3 regions of the Nonomuraea roseola genome follow, and region 3 is predicted to be linked to each of the others. Evidence: riboswitches for the same ligand, from Rfam matches in the RefSeq annotation. Region 3 holds a riboswitch; each other region holds the start of a gene.
What was found. A riboswitch is a leader RNA that binds a small molecule or an ion and turns the genes downstream of it on or off. The one in region 3 is predicted to bind cyclic di-AMP.

Region 1 (5,181 bases), on a different contig from region 3:
GTACCAGAAGGCGGTCGTCGCCGCGCTGGACACCACCGTGGTCGTGCACGACGGGGTCGAGGTCGACCTGGGGCTCGAGCGGTGGCCCAGGATCACGCTGTACGGCTCGGTCTCCTCGGCCCTCGGCGAGGAGATCACCACCGACACCCCGCTCGACCAGGTACGCAAACTCGCCGACAAGCGGCAGATCCACTGGGACCAGAAGTGGGGCCAGGGCAAGCTCGTCCAGGAGCTGTTCGAGGAGCTCGTCGAGCACACGCTCGTCCAGCCGACGTTCGTCATGGACTACCCGCTGGAGACCTCCCCGCTCACCCGCCAGCACCGCGACAACCCGCTGCTCACGGAGAAGTGGGACCTGATCGGGTTCGGCACCGAGCTGGGCACGGCCTACTCCGAGCTGGTCGACCCGATCGAGCAGCGCCGCCGCCTCACCGAGCAGTCGATCCTCGCCGCGGGGGGCGACCCCGAGGCGATGCAACTGGACGAGGACTTCCTGCAGGCGCTCGAGTACGCGATGCCGCCGACGGGCGGGATGGGCGCGGGCATCGACCGGATGATCATGGCCTTCACCGGCAAGAACATCAGGGAGACCATCCTCTTCCCCCTGGTGAAGCCCTCCTCCCACTAGAGCGTGGCCGGGCGGGCACGGGCGCACCCAGGAGGCCAGGGGTGGCGGGCGGGCGTCGGCTCGGGCCGTGGATGATCTCACCGATCGTCGGGCAGGCCGTCAGGGGTCAGGGCAGGAGGACCAGGCGGCCGCGGACGCCGCCGGAGGACAGGCGCGCGTGGGCGTCGGCGGCCTTCTCCAGCGGGTAGGTGCCGGCGACCCTGGTGGTGAGGCGGCCGAGCTCCGCCAGCCGTACGATCTCGGCCAGCTGCCGCGGTTCCTCCCTGAAGAACACCGTCGCCACGTCCGTCCCGCGCAGCGGGACGGGGGCGACGCCCGCCGACAGCGCGATGAAGGCGCCGCCGTCGCGCAGGGCGTCCAGCCCTGCCAGCCCGGTGATCGCGGCGTCGATCACCGCGTCCACGCCGCCCGGCACCTGCCTTCTGACCGCCTCGGCGAGGTTCTCCTCGCGCGAGACGAACCATTCGGCTCCGAAGCCGCGCACCAGCTCCTCGTCCTGCCGTCCGGCGGTGGCGACGACGCGCAGGCCCCTGGCCGCGGCGAGCTCCACCGCGTACCCTCCGACCGCGCCCGCGGCCCCGGTGACCAGCACGGTGTCGCCCTGGCGCAGGTGCGCCCTGTCGAGGGACTGCCAGGCCGTCAGCGCGTTGAGCGGCAGCGTGGCAGCCTCGGCCGCCGAGACGCCCCGCGGCGCGAGCGCCGCCGCGCGGGCGTCGACCACCACGTACTCCGCCTGCGCCTTGGTAGGCGACTCCAGCCTGCTCGCCAGGGCGATGACCTCCTGCCCAAGGGCGAAGGCGGCGCCCTCGCCCACCTGGTCGATCACGCCCGCCGCGTCGAAGCCGAGCCCGTAGGCGTCGAGCTTCCTGGCGACGCCGTAGTCGGCGAGCGTTCCCGCCGCCACCGCCAGGTCGAAGGGGTTCACCCCCGCGGCGGCGACCTTGATCCGTATCTGGCCGCGGCCCGCCTGGGGGAGTGGGGCCTCGATGAGCCGAGGCGAGCCGGAGCCGCCGATGAGTGCACGCATGGTCGTCATGTCATCGAATCTAGGGAGAGCTACTCTCTTCGGGTAAGAAGGCACCTGGAAGTGCGTAACCAACCGGAGGGAGCCCATATGGCGACCGTCACTGCGGCCGAGCGCAGGGCCGAGGCCAAGCGGGCCTATGACGCCTACGTCGCGGCCTGCCCTTCGAGGAAGCTGCTCGACACGCTCAGCGACAAGTGGGTGAGCCTGGTGCTCAACGCGCTGGCCGACGGGTCGAAGCGCTACAGCGACCTGGCGAGGACGATCGCCGGCGTGAGCCAGAAGATGCTCACCCAGACCCTTCGCGGGCTCGAGCGCGATGGTCTGGTCACCAGGACGGTGACGGCGGCGGTGCCGGTAAGGGTCGACTATCGGCTCACGTCGCTCGGAGAGAGCCTGCTTCCGCTCATGGCCGCCATCAAGCAGTGGGCCGAGAGTCACATCGACGACGTGGAGGCGGCGCGCCTTCGATATGACGCCGATTCTGAGAATTCGCCGTGAAATTCATGAGACGGGCGGATTGCAGTAAGGGGCCTGTGGACCGTTCTCGGCACTCCAGGCGAGGAATGTTCGTCGTATAGAAACGATCAAGTCAATGGCGGTCGTCAAGTATGGAACGAAACGACCTTGACGACCTTTCCAGTCTGCGTTTACCTTCTGCGAGACGAGCAGCCTGCTTGAGCCGAGACGTCTCCGAGTTTGTGCTGTTGGGGGGAGGGCTCCCGATGGATGTGCTCACTGAAGGCGTCGAGCTGAGCCAGGACGACCTGGATCTCCTCGCGCAGTTGGCCAAGGGTGTCACGGTCGACCGCGTGGGGCGGGCCCTGGAGATCAGCGGACGGACCGTGCGCCGCCGCCTGCGCGGCATCTGCGACAGGATCGGCGTCGCCACGGCGATCGAGGCGGTGGCCTGGGCCGCGCGCCGAAGACTGATCTAGGCGCGTCAGTCCGCGATGCGCACGGCTCCGGCGAACGGGCGGTTTCCGAGGGCGGCGATGCGGACGACGTCGCCGGTGCGGGGCGCGTGGACCATCATCCCGCCGCCGATGTAGATGCCCACGTGGTGCAGGTCGTTGTAGAAGAAGACCAGGTCACCGGGGCGCATCTGCTCGCGTGTGATGTGGGTGCCCGCCGTCCACTGGTCGCCCGTGTAGTGCGGCAGGCTGATGCCGACGCGCTGGTAGGCGGCCATCACCAGGCCCGAGCAATCGTAGGAGTTGGGGCCTTCCGCGCCCCACACGTACGGCTTGAGCTGCTGCGTGAGAGCCCAACGCGCGGCCTCGGCCGCCTTGCCGCTGCCGATGATCGGCAGGTTGACCCTGGTGGCCCTGGTGCCAGGCTGACCGGCCTCGCCGATCGCCCGCTTGAACAGGTTGCTCTCGACCTTGGTCACCATCGTGGTGATCTTGCTGCGCTTCTCGCCGAGGTCGTCGACGAGCTTTTGCACCTCGGCCAGTCGTGTCTTGGCCGTCGCCTTGGCCCGCTCGGCGGCGGCGATGGAGTCGGCCAGCTCCTTGACCTCCTGGCCCTGCTGCTGCCCGAGGGCGTAGAAGGTGGCGGCTCCGTCAAGGAAGGAGTCAGGGTCGGCGGAGGTGGCGAAGGCCAGGCCGTCGGTGAAGCCGCCGCTCATGTAGGTGCTCTCGGCCAGGAGCGTGGCGCGCGCCCGCTTGGCGGCCAGGTCGGCCTCGCTGGTGGCAAGGATCTTCTTGGCCACCTCAGCGGACTTCTTGACGCTCTTGAGCTTCTCGCGCTGGCCGTTGTACTGCTCGGTCAGCGTCTCGATGTCGTTGTGGAGCTTCTCGACCTGCTCGGAGAGCTCCTTCAGCGTCGGCTTGGGGTCGGCGGCGGCCGAGCCGAGCGGGACGGTGAGAGCCAGGACGACCATCGCCGCGCCCACGATGGCGAACCGTTTGCGCAGGGCGCCGGGTTCGTGGGGGCGGGCGTGCTTGCCCGCGGTCTTCCCCTCGTGGGTACGCGTGCGCTTCACCAACCGGCTCCTCTCGTTGCCGCCTACCGGGTTAGCTGACGGGTTCGGGCCGGAGCAGCCCTACCGAGCACGTGCTCGGACTCACCCCATTGGCGGTGCTGGCCGCCGGCGGGTCCCCGGCTCCCCGGGTTGCGGGGATTAGGCGCGTCTCCACGCGTGTCGCGTGGGGGACATCGTCGCTGGACACTAGTGCAAGCCAGGTTCCTGCTCAACCAGAACTGCCAATCCCGTAGAGGTTGTGCAACCGAAGCGTCACGGCGTGATCACGCGAAAGCCCGATCTACCAGGGCATTGCAAGCGTATTGCCCGGCTTTAGGTGGATTTGTCGGACTGTTACTCCAGCGCTGCGCACTGTGTGCGACTTGCTACAGCGCGTCATGTGACGGTAGTTAAGGATGGGCCGAAACGGGCTGGGTACGCTGAAGGGCCATGGAGCAGGTCGCCGAGCGCACCCCGAAGGACACCGAGATCGTCGTGAGGCGCGCCCGCACGCCCGACGTCAGAGCCATCAGGCGCCTGGTCGACACGTACGCGGGGGCGGGCCCCCGGTTGCTGGAGAAGGCCACCGTCACGCTGTACGAGGACGTCCAGGAGTTCTGGGTCGCCGATCGCGGCGGCGAGGTCGTGGGCTGCGGCGCGCTCCACGTGCTGTGGGAGGATCTGGCGGAAATCCGAACGGTCGCCGTCGACCCCGAATACAGGGGTGCGGGAATCGGTCACCGTATTGTTACCGCACTGGTCGCGACGGCCCGTGACCTGGGTCTGCGCAGGGTCTTCTGCCTGACTTTCGAGGTCGACTTCTTCGCACGCCATGGCTTCGTCCCGATCGAGGGCGCACCTGTATCACCCGAGGTCTATGCCGAGTTGCTGGCTTCCTACGACGAAGGGATCGCGGAGTTTCTCGATCTTGAACATGTGAAGCCCAACACCCTTGGCAACACCCGGATGTTGCTCCATCTGGACACGGTTGACTCAGACGTTGACCAAGGGGAAAGGTGATTGTTGATACTCATGTCGATACGTTGGGCAACAGCAAGCATGTGTCCTGACATGTGCCACATGCGCCATCGAAGCGAGGTGACACGGTGAGCACCGGACAGCCGCCGTATCCACAGGACCAGCCTGAAGACAATTCCGCTGGGACTCATGGATACGGTCAGCAGAACGCGGGACGCCAGGGCGACCCCGATCCAGACGCGACGATCGTGGGCTATCGCCAAGACGGCGGCGGCTACGGTCACCAGGGCCAGCAGCAGCCCGACTACGGCCAGCAGGGCTACGGTCAGCAGCCTTACGGTCAGCAACAGCAGCAGGGCTACGGCCAGCAGGGGTACGGCCAGCAGGCCGCCTCCTCCGGTCAGCAGCCAGGCTACGGACAGCCTTCCTACGGCCAGCAGGGCCAGAGCCAGCAGCCCGAGTACGGGCAGCAGGGCTACGGCCAGCAGCAGCCGTCCTACGGGCAGCAGGGCTACGGTCAGCAGGCCGCCTCGGGTCAGCAGCCCGAGTACGGCCAGCCCGGCTACGGCCAGCAGCCCGGTTATG
Region 2 (5,181 bases), on a different contig from region 3:
GCGGCCGCCAGGCCGATGAGGACCCGGAGTCCGCGCGACATCATGCGTCACACTATGACCGGTTTCCCCAGGTGACCGCGGGTCAACGCGCCGGTGCGGCCCGCCCTCGGCGGGGTGGGGCGACAATTCTCGCCTCGGGCCTTTCGCCGGCCCGCGGGAGGGATGAACATCGGGTACGAGCCGTACCCGATGTCACGCCTCAGCGAGCGTTGGGACGCTTGCCGTGGTTGGCCGCCTTCTTCTTGCGGGCCTTGGTCTTGCGAGCGCGCTTGGCCATGGCTTACCTCCTCCCGTGTAAGGCTCCAACCTCTCGCGGAGGCGGCTCGCCGGACAAGGGGTTTGGCCGATTCCACTCCCCATGTTTCAACATGCATGTGTCATAATTTGGTGGAATCTGTTTGAAGGAGGGACTCGTGCTCGCACCACAGCGGCAGCAGGCGATCCTGGAGCGCGTCCGTCGCAGCGGCGGGGTCCGGGTGGCCGACCTCGTGCGCGAGCTCGGCGTTTCCGACATGACGATCCGCAGGGACCTCGAGGCGCTCGCCGAGCGCGGGCTGCTGGAGAAGGTCCACGGCGGGGCGACCATCAACGGCCCAGGCTCGACGGAGGAGCCCGGCTTCGCCGCCAAGTCGGTGCGCCAGCAGGCGGAGAAGGACGCCATCGCCCGCAGGGCCGCCGCGCTGGTGCGCCCGGGCACCGCCGTGGCGCTGTCGGCGGGCACGACCACCTGGGCCCTGGCCCATCTGCTGGTGGACGTGGACGAGCTGACCGTCATCACCAACTCGATCCCGGTGGCCGACGTCTTCCACCGCAGCCCCCGAGCCGACCGCACGGTGGTGCTGACCGGCGGCGTCCGCACCCCTTCCGACGCGCTCGTGGGGCCCGTCGCGGTGGCGGCGATCAGGCGGCTGCACGTCGACACGCTCTTCCTCGGCGTTCACGGGATGAGCGTGAACGCGGGGTTCACCACGCCGAACCTGCTGGAGTCGGAGACCGACAGGGAGCTGGTCGCCTCGGCGCACCGCCTGGTCGTCCCCGCCGACCACACCAAGTGGGGCACGGTCGGCATCAGCACGATCGCGGAGCTGTCGGAGGCCGACGTCGTCATCAGCGACGCCGGCCTGCCCCAGGCCGCGCGCAGAGAGCTGGCCGAGAGGGCCGGAGAACTGATCATCGCGGAGGACACGAAGTGAAGCGCACCATCGCGCACCTGGCCGACGGCCGAGAGCTGATCTACTTCGACCGGCGCGACGACGCCGATCGCAGCGCGATCGACCAACGCGAGCTGCCGCCGAGGCCCGTGGCCTCCGAGCTGCGCTACGACCCTCTCACCGAGGAGTGGGTGGCGATGGCGGGCCACCGCCAGACCCGCACCTTCCTGCCGCCGGCTGACGAGTGCCCGCTGTGCCCGTCCACGCCGGGTAAGTCGACGGAGATCCCCGCCTCCTCCTACGACGTGGTGGTCTTCGAGAACCGCTTCCCCAGTTTCTCCACCCACCTCGGCAGCTACCCCGACGCAGGCGGCCTCAGCGAGGTGCTTCCAGGTGTGGGGCGCTGCGAGGTGGTCTGCTTCACCTCCGACCACAGCTCCTCCTTCTCCAAGCTCTCCGACGACCAGGTCGAGCTCGTCATGGAGGCGTGGGCCGACCGTACGGCGGAGCTGTCGGAGATCTCCGGCGTCGAGCAGGTCTTCTGCTTCGAGAACAGGGGCGCGGAGATCGGCATCACGCTGGCCCACCCGCACGGCCAGATCTACGCCTACCCCTACATCACCCCTCGCACCCGTCAGCACCTGGCCGCCGCCGCCAAGCGTCCAGGCCTGTTCGCCGGCGTGCTGGCCGCGGAGCGGGCCGGCGAGCGCGTGGTCGCCGCCAACGAGCACTGGACGGCGTTCGTGCCCGCCGCCGCGCGCTACCCCTTCGAGGTGCACCTCTACCCGCACCGCCAGGTGCCGGATCTGGCCGCCCTCACCCAGGAGGAGCGCGCCGCGTTCGGCCCCGTCTACACCAGGGTGCTCAGGGCGCTCGACGGGCTGTTCGGCGTGGTCATGCCGTATGTCGCCGCCTGGCATCAGGCACCCGTACGGCAGGGCCGCGACCTCGCCTATCTTCACATGGAGCTGTTCAGCATCCGCAGGGCGCCGGGCAAGCTGAAGTACCTGGCGGGCTCGGAGTCGGCGATGGGCGCGTTCGTCAACGACGTGCTGCCCGAGGAGGCCGCGCAGCTAATTCGATCACAGGTAGATCACTAATTGGTTTCCGCTTGGAGTCGCATTACCGGCGTTTTACTACTAATATCCCTCTGACATCGGCTTTCACAGCCGTTGCACGCCTAATCCCGGGCAAGTCGCCCGGGAGCCGGGGACCCATGCACCTGGGGTGAATCCACGTTCCGTGGTAGGGCCACATCTCCCGCCCGAACCCGTCAGCTAACCCGGTCGGCAGACGGAGAGGATCATTCGTGGCGTCCCCCACGTCTCGTTTCGCCTGCGGTGCCATTGCCGCGCTTTCCCTCGTTCTCGGCTCCGCCTCCGTGTCCTCGGCTGCCCCCAAGCCGTCGGAGAAGCAACTGAGGGCCGAGCTGAAGAAGCTCAACACCAAGGTCGACAAGCTCATCGAGAGATACAACGCCAAGCGGGTCGCGCTGGCCGAGGCGGAGAAGGCCGCCGCGGCGGCCAAGGAGCGTCTGGCCGCCGCCGAGCAGACGCTCGCCAAGGCCGAGAACGTCGCCTCGCAGATCACCGAGATGCGCTACCAGGCCAACACCCCCAATCTGCCCGCCCTGGTGTACTCCCCCGACCTGAACAGCGCCGCGCTGCTGGAGCAGTTGAGCGTCGAGCAGGACGCCGTCGTGAAGAACGTCGCAGCCGCCCGCGACGAAAGGAAGAAGGCCGCCACCGAGGCCACGGCCCTTGCCACCCAGATCGACGAGCAGGCCGACCAGGTCGCCGACGATCGGAAGGAGGCGGAGGGCATGATCGACGACATCGAGAAGAAGCTCCAGAACCTCGTTCCGACCGGCCCCGGCCGCAAGTCCGACGGCAGCTGGGCGCCTGAGCTGCCGTCGGGGACCGACAACATCACCCCCCGCACGCGGCTCATGCGCGACGAGATCAAGAAGGCCTTCAGCCTGCCGTACGAGGTGGGGTGTTACCGGGTCGACAACAGCGGAGAGCACCCGCTGGGTCGTGCCTGCGACTTCATGATGAGCTCGGGAGGCAGCTCCCCCACCGGCGCCAACCAGGCGCTCGGCGACCAGATCGCGGCCTGGGCGCTGAAGAACCAGAGCCGGCTCGGCGTGAAGTACGTCATCTGGCGACAGCGCATCAACAGCGGCAGCGGCTGGCGCTCGATGTCCGACAGGGGCAGCACCACCGCCAACCACTACGACCACGTGCACATCTCCATGCAGTGAAGGGTGCTTGAGCTGGTTCTGGCCGATTTAGCCCGCCGGCCACCAGGTGGCGCAGGCCCGTCGAGCACCTTGGCCATCTCCGAGACCTGGCTCTTGGAGATGTGCTCGATGCCGAGTTGCTCGACCGGCTTGTCCGCCCGCCGCGTGGAGACTGCCAGCAAGTAGCTGGTGGCCTCCATGCTGATCAGCGCTGGTTCGGCCCGGCGACGCCGTTCCCACAGCCAGTGCGGGAAGTAGGAGCCCGAGCGCGGCTTCGGAATCGCCGGCTCGGGCTCGTGGGGTGGAGACGGGTCAGGCGAGGTCGAACCGGTCGAGTTCCATGACCTTGGTCCAGGCTGCAACGAAGTCGGTCACGAACTTGTCGCGGGCGTCCTGGCTGGCATAGACCTCCGCAAGGGCTCGTAGCTGCGAGTTGGAGCCGAAGATGAGGTCGACCGCGGTGGCGGTCCACTTCACCTCATCGGTGGCCACGTCGCGGATCTCGTACACATCCTCCTCGGAGTCCGACGCCTTCCACCGGGCGCCCGGGGAGAGCAGGTTGGTGAAGAAGTCGTTGGTGAGCACGCCGGGCCGGTCGGTGAGGACGCCGTGCTGGGTACCGCCGAAGTTGGCTCCGAGGGAACGCAGGCCGCCGATAAGGACGGTCATTTCCGGCGGGGTCAGGTTGAGCATGTAGGCACGATCGACCAGCAGCACCTCCGGTTGCATCTTCTCGCCGGAACGCAGGTAGTTGCGGAAACCGTCGGCCTGCGGCTCAAGGACCCGGAAGGACTCCACGTCGGTCTGCTCCTGAGTGGCGTCGGTGCGGCCCGGGCGGAACGGCACCGTCACTGCCACGCCGGCCTCGCCTGCTGCCTTCTCGACGGCGGCTGAGCCGGCCAGCACGATCAGGTCGGCGAGCGAGATCTTCGCGCCGCCGGCCTCGTTGAACTCGCGCTGGATGCTCTCGAGAATGTCCAGGACCGTCGCGAGTTGCTCGGGCTGGTTGACCTCCCAACTGCGCTGCGGCTGCAGACGGAGCCTGGCGCCGTTGGCGCCGCCGCGCTTGTCGGTGGACCGGAAGCTCGCGGCAGAAGCCCAGGCGGTGGAGACCAGCTGAGCGGTCGTGAGACCGGACTCCAGAACCTTCGCCTTGAGGGAAGCGACGTCGGCGTCACCCACGAGTTCGTGGTCGACGGCCGGCACCGGGTCCTGCCACAGCTGCGGCTCGGCGACCCACGGTCCGAGGAAGCGGCTGACCGGACCCATGTCGCGGTGCAGCAGCTTGTACCAGGCCTTGGCGAAGGCCAACGCGAGTTCGTCGGGGTTCTCCAGGAAGCGGAGGGAGATCTTCTGGTACGTCGGGTCGACGCGCAGCGCCAGGTCGGTCGTGAGCATCGTCGGCCTGTGCTTCTTCGACGGGTCGTGAGCGTCCGGGATGATCGCCTCGGCGTCCTTCGCGACCCACTGCTTCGCGCCGCCGGGGCTCGTGGTGAGCTCCCACTCATAGCCGAAGAGGATCTCGAAGAAACGGTTGCTCCACTGCGTCGGCCGGTCGCTCCACGTCACCTCGAGACCGCTGGTGATCGTGTCACCAGCCTTGCCGGTGCCGTAGCTGCTCAGCCAGCCCAGGCCCTGCGCCTCCAGCGGCGCGCCCTCGGGCTCCGGCCCCACATGGCCGTCCGCGATGCCGGCGCCGTGGGTCTTGCCGAACGTGTGGCCGCCCGCGATGAGAGCCACCGTCTCCTCGTCGTTCATCGCCATCCGCCGGAAGGTCTCGCGGATGAA
Region 3 (5,181 bases):
GATCTCGAAGTACCTCGCCAGGCACCTGCGCCACGATCCGGGCGCGATCGGGATCACGCTGGACGCGCAGGGCTGGGTCCCGATCGACGATCTGCTGGAGGCGGCGGCCCGCCACGGCTTCCCCATCACCAGGGAGGAGCTCTCCCTGGTGGTGTCGGACAACGACAAGCAGCGGTACGCCATCGAGGGTGACCAGATCAGGGCGAGCCAGGGGCACTCGGTGGCGGTCGATCTCGGGCTGGAGGCCGTCGAGCCTCCGGAGATTCTTTACCACGGGACCGTCCCTCGCAGCCTCGGCGCCATCAAGGCGTCGGGGCTGCTGCCGATGTCGAGGCAGCACGTCCACCTGTCGGCCGACAGGGACACGGCCGTGCGGGTCGGCGCGAGGCGGGGGGTTCCCGTGGTGCTGGTCGTCGCGGCGGGGGAGATGCACGCGGGCGGACACGAGTTCAGGGTCAGCGCCAACGGGGTGTGGCTGGTGGCAGCCGTCCCGCCGGCGTTCCTCCGCTTCCCCGGCTGACACCGCCGGATGTGACGGTTTCCCGGCCGGGGCGGGATGGGGGATCCCCAGGGGAGCGTGACGGGTTGGCGGGGGGCAGGGGCTTGCCCCGGAAGGGGGATGACAGGTCGACGCGGGGACCGTGGACGGGTGAGAGCGTCGGAGGGATCGTCACCCGGAACGCGATCCGCCCCGGTCCCCCGGGTGCCATCCGCCGGTCAGGAGACAGGCAGGCGCACCCGGAGACCGGGGCTGGGGAATCGCGAGGGGACTACGCGCCCGAGTACTGCGGGTAGCCGTACCCGACGACCTGCGACTTCGGACGGACACGCTGCTCGACGGCGCCGTTTCCCGTGTTGCCCTCGACCGTGGTGATCGTGCCGTTGCCGTTGTCCTTCTCCACGAAACCGACGTGGTTGATGGAGCTGATGCTCTTGCTGCCGCTCCAGGAGAAGAAGACGACCGCGCCGGGCTTGGGAGTGGTGCCCCAGCGCTCGTTGTTCTTGAACCACTTGGCGTGGGCGACGGTGTAGGCGTCCCAGCCGACCTGGGGACGGGCGCCGGTCATCTCACCGACCCAGGAGACGAACATCGCGCACCACGCGGCGTTGGCGTACGCACGGGGGCTGCCGCCGTCACGGGCGACGGTCTCCTTGGCGCGCTGGGAGTTGACGTACCACTGCTGGAACTTGGTGCCGCCGCCGGAGGAGTTCTCCTTGACGCCGATCTGCTTCTTCGCCTCGGCCAGGACGGCGCTGGCGGTCGGCATGGCGGGGACGCGCTGCTGCTGCTTGACGGCGGCCTGCTTGCCGTCGGTCTTCGCGGCCATGGCGGCCACGTGGGACTTGTCCTGGGGGGCGGGAGCGGTGTCGGCCTGGGCGGCCTGCGTGGGAACAAGAGTGCCTGCGAGAACCGCGGCGCCGAGGGCGGCGTGGGCGTAGGTCATCTTGGGGGCACGGCTACGACGGTGCTTGGCCATGAAAAGGGGAGTCTCCTTGCTCAGCTTCATGCCGCTTACCGGGTTAGCTGACGGGTTCGGACGTGAAGCTGCCCTACGGCACGGTGTGCCGATTCACCCCAGAAGGATTGGGTCCCCGGTTCCGCATGGTGCGGATTCAGCGGTCACAGGCATAGGACCTGTGAGTGTTTTGCAATGTCAGGCAATGTCCGGTTCGTCCGGTTTATGCCTGGAGTGACCCCAAGGTAATACATGAGGCAAGTTGGATACAAATTGATAAAGGTCCCGCGATCATCTACGGTCAGGTCATGTCGCCCCAGGACCTGTTCAACCACGGCCTGCAGGAGGACGGACGCCGTCCACGCGAAGCTCGAAGATGGTATCTCCTGGCCATCGAGTCAGGGCACCAGGAGGCCGCCCGCAGAGCGGCCTTCAACCTCGCCCTCATCGAGGATGAGGACGGCCGGATCGACGAGGCCCGGCACTGGTACGGCAGGGCCGCCACCCCCCGGGCGATGTTCAACCTCGGGGTCCTCGAGGAGGGCTGTGGCAACGCCGAAGCCGCTCGCCAATGGTACGCAAAGGCGGTGGAAAGTGGCCACCCGGAGGCCGCCCCCCGGGCGATGTTCAACCTCGGGCTGATGGAGGACCGGGCGGGCCACCGCGCGAGGGCCCGCGGCCACTACCTGATGGCCGTCGGCTCCGGCCACGAGGAGGCGGCCACGAGGGCCCGCGCCAACCTCGAGGCGCTCAGCGAGCACCCAGCCTGACCCTGGCCTCCTCCAGCATGCGCATCATCGCCAGGCTCTCGTCCAGCGGCATGATCGCGCTCTCCGTCCTGCCCTCCGCCAGGGCCTCGCGCACCTCGCGGATCTCGCCCGCGTAGCCGTTCAGGGCGGGGTCGAGCACGTGCTCCTCGGTCTCGAACCCGGGGCCCGACAGCGTGATGCGCTGGGGCGCCCAGAACGGCGCGGCGATGTCGGCGCGCAGCCCCGTGCCCACCACCGTCGCGGTGTTGGCCAGCGGGCTGATGAGCGAGGTGTCGAGCAGCGCGCGAGCCCCGCCCTCGTAGGTCAACAGCGCCCCCACCTCGGCGTCGACGCCCGAAGGAGCGAGCGATCCTGTGAGATGCGTCTCAGCGGGCTCGCCGAGCAGCAACTGCGCCAGTCCGAAGGGGTAGATGCCCAGATCGAGCAGGACCCCGCCGCCCAGCACGGGGTTCCAGAGGCGGTGCTCCTCCTGGTAGGGCAGGACGAAGCCGAAAGAGGCCTGGACCGAGCGCAGCGCCCCGAACCGCTCCTCTGTCAGCAACCCCCTGATCAGCGGGTTGAAGCGCATCCACATGGCCTCCATGAGGAAGACGCCCGCCTGCCTGGCCAGCTTCACCATCCGCTCGGCGTCGGCCAGCGAGGCCGCCAGCGGCTTCTCGCACAGCACGGCCTTGCCCGCCGCGATCGCCGCCTCGGCCACCTCCAGGTGCTGGGCGTGCGGGGTGGCCACGTAGACCACGTCCACCGCGGGATCGGCGCACAACTCGGCGTAGGAGCCGTAGGCCGACTCCGCGCCCAGGGTCGCGGCCAGCTGCGCCGCCCTCCCCCTGTCGCGCGAGCCCACCGCGGCCACCCGCATCCCGGGCTCCGCGGCGATCACCGCGCCGACAGTCCTGGCGATCCCACCGGTCGCCGCGATACCCCAAGCCAGATCAGCCATGAGAGCCTCCTTCAGAGGTCAATCATGAAGGATCGCGGGACGGCTCGCGCCGGGCGGGGCGCCTGCCGTCGCGCTCACTGACGCTCAACCCATCCAGTCGAAGGTGGCGGGGTCGGGACCGATGCGCCTGCCGGTGTTCATGGCGCCGATCGCCGCCATGTCCTCGGCGTCGAGTGTGAAATCGAACACCTCGATGTTCTCCCTGATCCGCTCGGGTGTGACGGACTTGGGGATCACCACGTTGCCGAGCTGGATGTGCCAGCGCAGCACGACCTGGGCGGGCGACTTGGCGTGCTTCATCGCGAGCTTGGCCAGCCCCGGATCGTCGAGCAGGCCCTTGCCCTGGCCCAGCGGGCTCCACGCCTCGGTGAGGATGCCGTTGGCCTCGTGGAAGGCGCGCAGCTCCTTCTGCTGGAAGTGCGGGTGCAGCTCGATCTGGTTGATCGAGGGCACGATCTCGGTCTCGCTCATGAGCCGCTCGAGGGTCTCGATGGTGAAGTTCGACACACCGATCGCGCGGATCCTGCCGTCCCGGTAGAGCCGTTCGAGCGTCTTCCACGCCTGGACGTACTTGTCCTGCGAGGGCACCGGCCAGTGGATGAGGTAGAGATCGAGGTAGTCGAGGCCGAGCTTGCCCAGGCTGGTCTCGAAGGCCGCCTCGGCGTTGTCGTGCTCGTCGTTCCAGAGCTTGGTGGTGATGAACAGCTTCTCGCGCGGCACGCCCGACCTGGCGATCGCGCGCCCCACCCCCTCCTCGTTGAAGTAGAGCTTGGCGGTGTCGATGCTGGTGTAGCCGGCCGCTACGGCGGTGCTCACCGCCCGCTCGGCCTCGTCGTCTGGCACCTGCCAGACACCGAAGCCGAGCTGCGGAATCTGAACACCGTCGGTGTTGAGAAGCAGTGAGTTCATGTTCATCTCTCCATTGTTCACTCTGAGTTAGCTGACGCTTCGGGTGGGCGTCCTACCGTGGCGCGTGTCGTGAGAGAACAGGAATCCGTGGCCTGGGTGGAGTCGCCACTACAGATGCTGTGCGCGGTCGAGGCCCACCACGCCGGGCTGCTGGGTGACCGCACGCTGGTGGTGCCGCGAGCGGGCCTGCGTCCGCTCGCCGCGACCAGGCGCGAGCTGGTGGGGCTCGCCCTGCCCGAAGGGCTGGAGCTGGCCAAGCCGCAGGAGCGCATGCCGCGCAGGCTCAACGCCGTCGGCGACGCCTTCTCCGGCAGGGTCCAGCTGCGCTGGATCACCTCACGCACCGGCCGCGTCGTGATCGTCGACGACGGCCTGGCCACGATCAGGCTGCTCGAACTGCTGTCCTCTGGACCGGCCAAGCCGCTGCTGCGGGCCCGCGCCACTCCAAGCACGTGGCGCGGCACGCTGGGCCTGCTCGCGGCGCTGCGGCTGCGCGCGGCCGCCAGGCGCGGTTCGCTGTCGGTCTTCACCGCCCTGCCCGTGCCCGACAAGCTGGCCGAGGCCGTACGGCAGGCGGGGGTGGGGCTCACCGGCCACGACTTCGGCTGGCTGCGCGAGCAGCCGCTCAGCGTGCCTGGACCGGCTGAGCGCACCGTCGTGCTGGGCACCTCCCTGGTCAGGAACGGCCTGGTGCACCGGGAGCGCTACCTGCACTGGCTGGAGGAGCTGGCCGAACGCGAGCCGTTCGCCTACTTCCCGCACCGCCGCGAGGACCCCGTCGACCTGGCCCTGATCCGCGAGAGGCCCGGCATCACCGTTCACGCCGCTGGGGTGCCCGCCGAGCTGACGCTGCGCGGGCTGTCGGCCGGCCAGCGGGTGCTGAGCCTTCCCTCGACCGCGATCAGCTCGCTGCGGGTGCTGCTCAGCCCGCGCGGCGTCGCCGTCGAACCCGTGCACGTGCCGGACGACTGGTGGACCAGCCGGGCGGCGCCTTCCCTCCGTTCGCACCTGCAGATGTTCTCGGGAGCTCCCAGTTGAAGGTTCTGGCCCTGGCCGACTCCGACTCGTACCTGAAGTGGGCGGCCAGCCTGCTGGACGACCTGCC

Region 1: it holds a riboswitch for cyclic di-AMP, as region 3 does, so the genes downstream of both, ABFX55_RS38075 (C40 family peptidase) here and ABFX55_RS22560 (CHAP domain-containing protein) in region 3, are expected to answer to the same signal.
Region 2: it holds a riboswitch for cyclic di-AMP, as region 3 does, so the genes downstream of both, ABFX55_RS23805 (VldE C-terminal domain-containing protein) here and ABFX55_RS22560 (CHAP domain-containing protein) in region 3, are expected to answer to the same signal.

Annotation. Positions count from the first base shown of each region.
Region 1 covers NZ_BAAAXC010000015.1:3,095,952-3,101,132, forward strand. Annotated here, with positions in the region: gene lysX (bifunctional lysylphosphatidylglycerol synthetase/lysine--tRNA ligase LysX) at 1-628, shown strand, start outside; gene ABFX55_RS38060 (NADP-dependent oxidoreductase) at 735-1,664, opposite strand; gene ABFX55_RS38065 (winged helix-turn-helix transcriptional regulator) at 1,743-2,153, shown strand; gene ABFX55_RS38070 (LuxR C-terminal-related transcriptional regulator) at 2,378-2,590, shown strand; gene ABFX55_RS38075 (C40 family peptidase) at 2,596-3,639, opposite strand; cyclic di-AMP (ydaO/yuaA leader) riboswitch at 3,645-3,794, opposite strand; gene ABFX55_RS38080 (amino-acid N-acetyltransferase) at 4,069-4,638, shown strand; gene ABFX55_RS38085 (RDD family protein) at 4,845-5,181, shown strand, end outside.
Region 2 covers NZ_BAAAXC010000015.1:169,009-174,189, forward strand. Annotated here, with positions in the region: gene ABFX55_RS23790 (AI-2E family transporter) at 1-44, opposite strand, end outside; gene ABFX55_RS49915 (50S ribosomal protein bL37) at 200-277, opposite strand; gene ABFX55_RS23795 (DeoR/GlpR family DNA-binding transcription regulator) at 414-1,193, shown strand; gene galT (galactose-1-phosphate uridylyltransferase) at 1,190-2,251, shown strand; cyclic di-AMP (ydaO/yuaA leader) riboswitch at 2,319-2,457, shown strand; gene ABFX55_RS23805 (VldE C-terminal domain-containing protein) at 2,533-3,414, shown strand; partial or broken gene ABFX55_RS23810 (transposase) at 3,474-3,677, opposite strand; gene katG (catalase/peroxidase HPI) at 3,706-5,181, opposite strand, start outside.
Region 3 covers NZ_BAAAXC010000014.1:881,539-886,719, reverse strand. Annotated here, with positions in the region: gene ABFX55_RS22565 (RNA 2'-phosphotransferase) at 1-520, shown strand, start outside; gene ABFX55_RS22560 (CHAP domain-containing protein) at 771-1,478, opposite strand; cyclic di-AMP (ydaO/yuaA leader) riboswitch at 1,496-1,630, opposite strand; gene ABFX55_RS22555 (SEL1-like repeat protein) at 1,766-2,227, shown strand; gene ABFX55_RS22550 (Gfo/Idh/MocA family protein) at 2,208-3,167, opposite strand; gene ABFX55_RS22545 (aldo/keto reductase) at 3,252-4,076, opposite strand; gene ABFX55_RS22540 (hypothetical protein) at 4,146-5,114, shown strand; gene ABFX55_RS22535 (DUF6716 putative glycosyltransferase) at 5,111-5,181, shown strand, end outside.